Regions from separate parts of the Actinosynnema sp. NPDC053489 genome, predicted to be linked through region 3. Evidence: riboswitches for the same ligand, from Rfam matches in the RefSeq annotation. Region 3 holds a riboswitch; each other region holds the start of a gene.
The links. A riboswitch is a leader RNA that binds a small molecule or an ion and turns the genes downstream of it on or off. The one in region 3 is predicted to bind thiamine pyrophosphate.
Positions count from the first base shown of each region.

Region 1: linked by a shared signal. The riboswitch ahead of thiC (phosphomethylpyrimidine synthase ThiC) and the one ahead of ACIGNX_RS29395 (thiamine ABC transporter substrate binding subunit) in region 3 are both predicted to bind thiamine pyrophosphate.
Region 2: linked by a shared signal. The riboswitch ahead of thiO (glycine oxidase ThiO) and the one ahead of ACIGNX_RS29395 (thiamine ABC transporter substrate binding subunit) in region 3 are both predicted to bind thiamine pyrophosphate.

Region 1 is NZ_JBITXT010000011.1:39,617-41,855, forward strand. It holds gene thiC (phosphomethylpyrimidine synthase ThiC) at 1-1,062, opposite strand, end outside; TPP riboswitch at 1,053-1,180, opposite strand; gene ACIGNX_RS24250 (hypothetical protein) at 1,276-2,055, shown strand.
Region 2 is NZ_JBITXT010000011.1:34,883-37,121, reverse strand. It holds gene ACIGNX_RS24230 (thiazole synthase) at 1-173, opposite strand, end outside; gene thiS (sulfur carrier protein ThiS) at 175-375, opposite strand; gene thiO (glycine oxidase ThiO) at 372-1,364, opposite strand; TPP riboswitch at 1,365-1,476, opposite strand; gene thiE (thiamine phosphate synthase) at 1,521-2,180, shown strand; gene ACIGNX_RS24210 (dioxygenase) at 2,180-2,239, shown strand, end outside.
Region 3 is NZ_JBITXT010000015.1:190,642-192,880, forward strand. It holds gene ACIGNX_RS29390 (ABC transporter permease) at 1-326, opposite strand, end outside; gene ACIGNX_RS29395 (thiamine ABC transporter substrate binding subunit) at 302-1,336, opposite strand; TPP riboswitch at 1,324-1,440, opposite strand; gene ACIGNX_RS29400 (4a-hydroxytetrahydrobiopterin dehydratase) at 1,474-1,767, shown strand; gene ACIGNX_RS29405 (mannosyltransferase) at 1,723-2,239, opposite strand, start outside.

The sequences.
Region 1 (2,239 bases), on a different contig from region 3:
GTGCAGCGGCACGTGGCCCGGGCCCTCGATCATCACCTGCACGTCGTGCGACCGGGCGACGTGCGTCAGCTCGCCCAGCGTCCGCAGCTCCGCGAACTGCGCCTCGTCGTTGGCGTCCGCGATCGACCCCGGCCGCAACCCGTCGCCGAGCGAGAACGTCACGTCGTAGGCGCGCAGGATCTCGCACAGCTCCTCGAAGTGCGTGTACAGGAAGCTCTCCCGGTGGTGGGCCAGGCACCACGCGGCCATGATCGACCCGCCGCGCGACACGATGCCCGTCACCCGCCGCGCCGTCAGCGGCACGTACCGCAGCAGCACGCCCGCGTGCACCGTCATGTAGTCCACGCCCTGCTCGGCCTGCTCGACCACCGTGTCGCGGTACACCTCCCACGACAGCTTCGCCGGGTCGCCGTCCACCTTCTCCAGGGCCTGGTAGATCGGCACCGTCCCCACCGGCACCGGCGAGTTGCGCATGATCCACTCGCGCGTCTCGTGGATCCGCTTGCCCGTCGACAGGTCCATGATCGTGTCCGCGCCCCACCGCGTCGCCCACACCATCTTCTCCACCTCCTCCCCGATCGAGGAGGTCACGGCGGAGTTGCCGATGTTGGCGTTCACCTTCACCAGGAAGTTCTTGCCGATGATCATCGGCTCCGCCTCCGGGTGGTTGCGGTTGAGCGGGATGACCGCCCGCCCCACGGCCACCTCGTCCCGCACGAACTCCGGGCTCAGGTTCTCGCGGGCCGCCACGAACCGCATCTCCGGCGTGACGATCCCGGCCTTGGCGTACGCGAGCTGCGTCACCGCCCCGTCGATCGGCCCGCGCCCCGCGACCCAGTCCGCGCGCAGCTTCGGAAGTCCACTGTGGACGTCGATGGTCGCGTTGTCGTCCGTGTACGGACCGGAAGTGTCGTACAGGTCCACGTGCTCGCCGTTGGTCAGCCCCACCCGGCGGAACGGGACGCGCACGCCCCCGCCCACCTCGCGGTAGACCTTGGCGGAGCCCGAGATGGGCCCGGTGGTGACGCTCGGCTCGACCGAACGGTCCTCGAGTGCCGTCACGACATTCCTCCCTACGCCGGCATTACCCGGTCAGGTTCAGGCGGTCGGCGGCACCGGGGCCCTCACACCCCAGCCGCCCTCTCAGCCCGCTGTGGCGCGAGCTCCCGCGTGTGTTGAGTTGTTGTGCCTGTCGGGCCTGACCATAGCCACGGCCCGCCGCCGGTGCCAAGGTGCGGATGCCAACGCCCACCGTTTGCGCGTACCTTTCACCGCGTGGCTGATCACCGGCCGTTCCCGCCCGGCGCCCGGCGCGTGGCCCGCCCCGCCGCGGTCTCGCCGTGCCCCTCGTGCGGCGACCTGGCCGGCCGCGGGTACCCCGCGTGCCGGTTCTGCGCCGAGCTCGTCGACCAGTACTGGCTGCTCGACTGGCAGGAGCTGCTCGCCGCCGAGCAGCTCGCCGAGGGCGGCGCGGGGGAGCGGGAACTGGCCGAGTTGGTGCTCGCCGACGAGGTCGGCCGCCACCCGTGGACGTGCACCGACTGGGCCATGACCCTGCTCGCGTGCTCCCGGTGCGGCGAGGAGCCGGCGACCGGGCCGGCCGACTGCGTGCGCTGCGCCATGGCCGACGGCCTGCGCTGGTCGTGGGACCACGCCGGCTACCCGACGGCGATCACGGCGGGCGAGCACGCGCTCCGCGTGGCCCGCGCCGTGCTCCGCGCCCCGCACCGCCACCGCGCCGCGACGGTCGGGGCGTGGCGGCTGCTGCTGCCGTTCCTGCTGGTGGGTGAACTGCCGACGGTGGGGGAGGTGCGCCGCATCCGGGCGGCGGTGCTGGCGGGGGCGTACGCGGAGCTGGCCGGGTGCATGGCGTACGGGGAGCTGGCGTCGTACCCGGAGCTGCCGTGGCGCCGGCCGGAGCGGGCGGCGCGTGCCGACCACCAGGGGAAGGCGCAGTACGCGAAGGTGGCGGAGGTGGTCGAGGTGGCGGAGGTCGCGGAGGTCGCGGACGAACCCCGCCCAGCGCCTGACGAACCGGCCGTGGACCTGGCGTGAAAGCGCAGGTCAGGGCCGTGCACCCGTAACCCGTTCGAGTGGACCTGTCACCGCCGAAGAACCGAAACACCGTTTTCGCCACCCTCGAACGTCGGTTGGAACAACGAGGCCCGCGACCAACCCACCCCTCCGACCTCGCCCTCCGCCGCCTCCCGCCCGCGCCACCCCGCCGCCTCTCACGCCC
Region 2 (2,239 bases), on a different contig from region 3:
AGGTCCAGCACGCCGCCGCCGGAGGAGTCCAGGCGGCGCAGGGCGACGGTCGTCAGCTCGGTGCCGGACGCGACCAGGGCGCGTTCGAGCACCGACAGGTTCGCCGCGCCCCCGGTGCCCAGGACGAGCCGGGAGCCGAACTCGCGGCCGGCGATCACGAGCGGGTCGTCCACGTCAGCCTCCCTGCACGGCGGTCAGCACCTCGACGGTGGCGCCGGCGGGCACCGGGGTCGTGCCCCACGCCGCTCGCGGCACGACCTCGCCGTCCAGGGCGACCGCGACACCCCTGGGCGGCGCGTCGAGGAGCGCGAGCACGGTCGCGACGGTCGCCCCGTCGGCCAGGTCGCGCTCCACGCCGTTGACCTTCGCCTTCACCGTCCGTGTCCTCCTTCGCGGAGCAGGTCGAGCACCCGCCGCGCCGTGACGGGCGCGAGCAGCAGTCCGTTGCGGTGGTGGCCGGTGGCGGCCAGCACCCCGGGTTCGAGCCAGGCGATGACCGGCGCGTTGTCGGGGCTGCCGGCGCGGAACCCGGCGGCGGCCTCGGCCAGCCCGTACTCGGCGACGCCGGGCCACACCACCTCGGCGTCGCGCAGCAGGTCCCGCACGCCGCCCACGGTGACGTCGCCGTCGAAGCCGGCTTCGTACTGGGTCGCGCCGAGCACGAACCCGTCGTCGCGGGGCACCAGGTAGACGGGGCGGCCGCGGACGTGGGCGCGGATGGTGTGGCGGGGCGGCGGCAGCGCGCCCGGCCTGGCCGACAGCCGCAGGATCTCGCCCTTGACGGGCCGGATCACGTCCCGCAGCGCGGGGTGCAGGTCGCGGCTCCACGCGCCGGCCGCGATCACCGTCACGTCGGTGTCCCCGGCGGGCCCCTCGGCGAAGTCGACGCCGGCGGCGGCGCACGCCCCCCGCAGGGCGCGCAGCAGGGCCCGGTTGTCGACGGCCACGTCACCGGGCACCGACAGTCCACCGAGGACGGCGCCCAGGCCCGGTTCCAGCGCGCGCAGCTCGCGGCCCGTCAGCCGCTGCGCCGACCGCCCCATCCGGTCCAGGTAGGCGCGGAGCTGGTCCAGCACCTCGACGTCGGCCCGGTCCACGGCGACGGCGAGCGTGCCCGCCGGGCCGAGCGCCACGCCGAGGGAGCGGGCGAACTCCGGCCACAGCTCCAGCGACTCGACCCCCAGCGCCAGCACGTCCTCGTCGCCGGGCCACGCCTCGGTGATCGGCGCGAGCATGCCGCCCGCGACCCAGGAGCCGCCGTGCGGCGACCCGAGGTCGACGAGCCGCACCGCGTACCCGTCCCGGGCCGCGTACCAGGCGGCGGACAGCCCGATGACGCCGCCGCCGAGGACGGTCACCCGCATTGCCAAGGCACTCACGCTCCCTGCGCCGGCATGACCCGGATCAGGTTCGACGGTCGGAGCGAACCACGCTCCCTCTCAGCCCGGTGCGTTCCAGGCTCCCGTGCGGACCACGTCCACCGTAGCGCACGCGCCGGGCCGGCGGTTACCGTGCCGCCCGTGCCAGGACTCGACGGAACGCGGATCAGGCGGCGGCTCGCCGACGCACGGCTCTACCTCTGCACCCCGGCGCGGCCGGACCTCGCCGAGTTCGCCGACGCCGTGCTCGCCGGCGGCGTGGACGTGGTGCAGCTGCGGGACAAGGGGCTGGAGGCCCGGCAGGAGATCGCCGCGCTGGAGGTGCTGGCCGAGGCGTGCGCCCGGCACGGCGCGCTGCTGGCGGTCAACGACCGGGCCGACGTGGCGCTCGCCGTGGACGCGGACGTGCTGCACCTCGGGCAGGACGACCTGCCGGTGCCGCTGGCCCGCCGGGTCGTCGGCGACGCGGTGGTGATCGGCCGGTCCACCCACGACGTGGACCAGGCGCGGGCGGCGGCGGTGGAGCCGGGCGTGGACTACTTCTGCACCGGGCCGTGCTGGCCGACGCCGACGAAGCCGGGCCGGCCCGCGCCGGGGCTCGACCTGGTGCGCGCCACCGCCGGCACGACCGACCGGCCCTGGTTCGCGATCGGCGGCATCGACCGCGACCGGTTGCCCGAGGTGCTGGCCGCGGGCGCGGAGCGGGTCGTGGTCGTGCGGGCCGTCACCGAGGCCGAGGACCCCCGCGCCGCCGCAGCCTGGTTGAAACTTCAACTAACTGGCGTACAGTCGACGGCGTGATGCCTGTGCTGTACCTGGGCCACGGGGCTCCCCCGCTGGCCGACGACGAACGGTGGACC
Region 3 (2,239 bases):
GCCAGCCCCACCACCACCGTGGGCAGCACGAACGGCACCATCACCGCCGCCCGCACCACCGCCGCGCCCGGCACCCGGCACCGCGCCAGCAGGAACGCCACCGGCATGCCCGTGACCAGCGCCAACACCGTCGCCGCGGCCGCCTGGCCGAGGGTGAACCCGACCAGGTCCCACGTCTCGCCGCCGGCCAGCGCCGACAGCACCCCGCCCTCGTCCAGGCCGAGCCCGACGATCGCCAGCACCGGCCAGGCGAAGAACACGCCCAGGAACGCCAGGGGCAGCAGCGCGGCCAGCGACCAGGTCAGCCTTGGACCAGCGTGCGCCACTGCCGCACCCACCGCTCCCGGTTCGCGTCGACCTGGTCGGCGGGCAGCGAGCGCGCGGTGGCGGGCGCCGGCGCGGCCTTCGTCCACGCCTCCGGCAGCGCGACGCCCTCGCGGGACGGGTAGACGTACATCTGCCCCGGCACGTCGGCCTGCACCTGCTCGCCCAGCAGGAAGTCCACGACCTTCCGGGCGTCGTCGGGGTTCTTCGCGCCGTTCAGCACGCCCGCGTACTCGACCTGGCGGTAGCACGTGTCCAGCAGCGCCTTGGTGCGCGGCGCGCCGTCGTCGCCGATCTCCGCGGACGGCGAGGAGGCGTAGGACACCACGACCGGTCGCGGCCCCTTGCCGCTGGAGCCGGAGAAGTCCTGCGTGTACGCCTCCTCCCAGCCGCTGACGACCTTCACGCCGTTGGCCTTCAGCCCGCTCCAGTAGTCCTGCCAGCCCTGCTCGCCGAACGCGGCGATCGTGCCGAGCAGGAACGCCAGGCCGGGCGAGGACGTCGCCGGGTCCTCGACCACCAGCACGTCCTTGAACTTCGGGTCGGCCAGGTCGGCGTACTGGGCGGGCGCGCCGGTGTCCTTGAAGGCCGCCACGTCGATGTTCAGGCACACGTCGCCGACGTCCACGGCGTGCAGCCGGTTCGGCGGGTCGAGCCGGTAGCGCTGGGCGCCCCGCTGCGCCTCCGGGCTCGCGTACTCGGCGAACACGTCCTCCTTGAGCGCGCGGGAGGCGAACGTGGAGTCGACGCCGAACGCGACGTCGCCGATGGGGGCGTCCTTGGTGAGCACCAGCTTGTTGGTCAGCTCGCCCGCGTCGCCGCTCGCGAGGGGCTTGATCGTGATGCCGGTGTCGGACTTGAACCGCTCCAGCAGCTCCGGTGACAGCGCGAACGAGTCGTGCGTCACCAGCGTCACCACCCGCCCACCGGGCGGCGCGTCCGGGGTGGAGGTCACCGAACAGGCCGTGAGCAGCGCGAACGCGGTCACGGCGGGCAGCACTCGTCGGAACATCATCTCTCCCTACACCGGCATGACCCGGATCAGGTGTGGACGGTCGAAGGCTCGCGCGCCTTCCTCTCAGCCCGGCGCAGCACCGGACTCCCGTGGCGAACGCGCAGCTTACCCCGCGCGGTGGGACGATCGGGGCCATGGCCGAGCTGCTGACCGACGACCAGGTGACCACCGCCCTCGCCGCGCTGCCCGCGTGGCGCGCCCAGGACGCCGCGCTGGTGCGCACGGTGGAGCTGGCGAGCTTCGCCCAGGCGCTCCAGGTGGTGAACCGGGTGGCGGAGATCGCCGAGAACGACGACCACCACCCCGACATCGACATCCGCTGGCGCACGCTCACGTTCCGGTGCGCCACGCACTCCAGCGGCGGGATCACCGCGCTGGACGTGTCACTCGCGGAGGAGATCGACGGGGTGCTCGACGTCTTCCTCTGACTCGTCGGCCCGCTGCCGCAGCACGACGGTGATCGTGACGAGCGTGAGCAGGCCCACGGCCGGGTAGACCCAGCCGAGCAGCGACTGGTGCCAGGGGCGCGGGATGACCCAGATCGACGGCTGCGCGTTGAGCAGGAACGAGATCAGGTAGCTGCCGGTCGCCAGCAGCCACGCCGCGGCCGTCGCGGTCGCCAACCGGTGCCCGGCCGCGTACACCAGCCACATCAGCGCGGGCACCGCCCACACCCAGTGGTGGCTCCACGAGATCGGCGAGACCAGCAGGCCGAGGAACTGCACGGCCACGATCATCGCCAGGGTGTCGCGGGCCTTGACCGCCGCGTGCAGCGCGAAACCGGTGAGCACGGCGGCGACGAGCGCGGCGACCAGGAAGACCGGTCCCGTGCCGACGTCGTGGCCGACCGTGCGCGACAGCGCGCCGCGCAGCGACTGGTTGATCGCCGACCCGACCGGG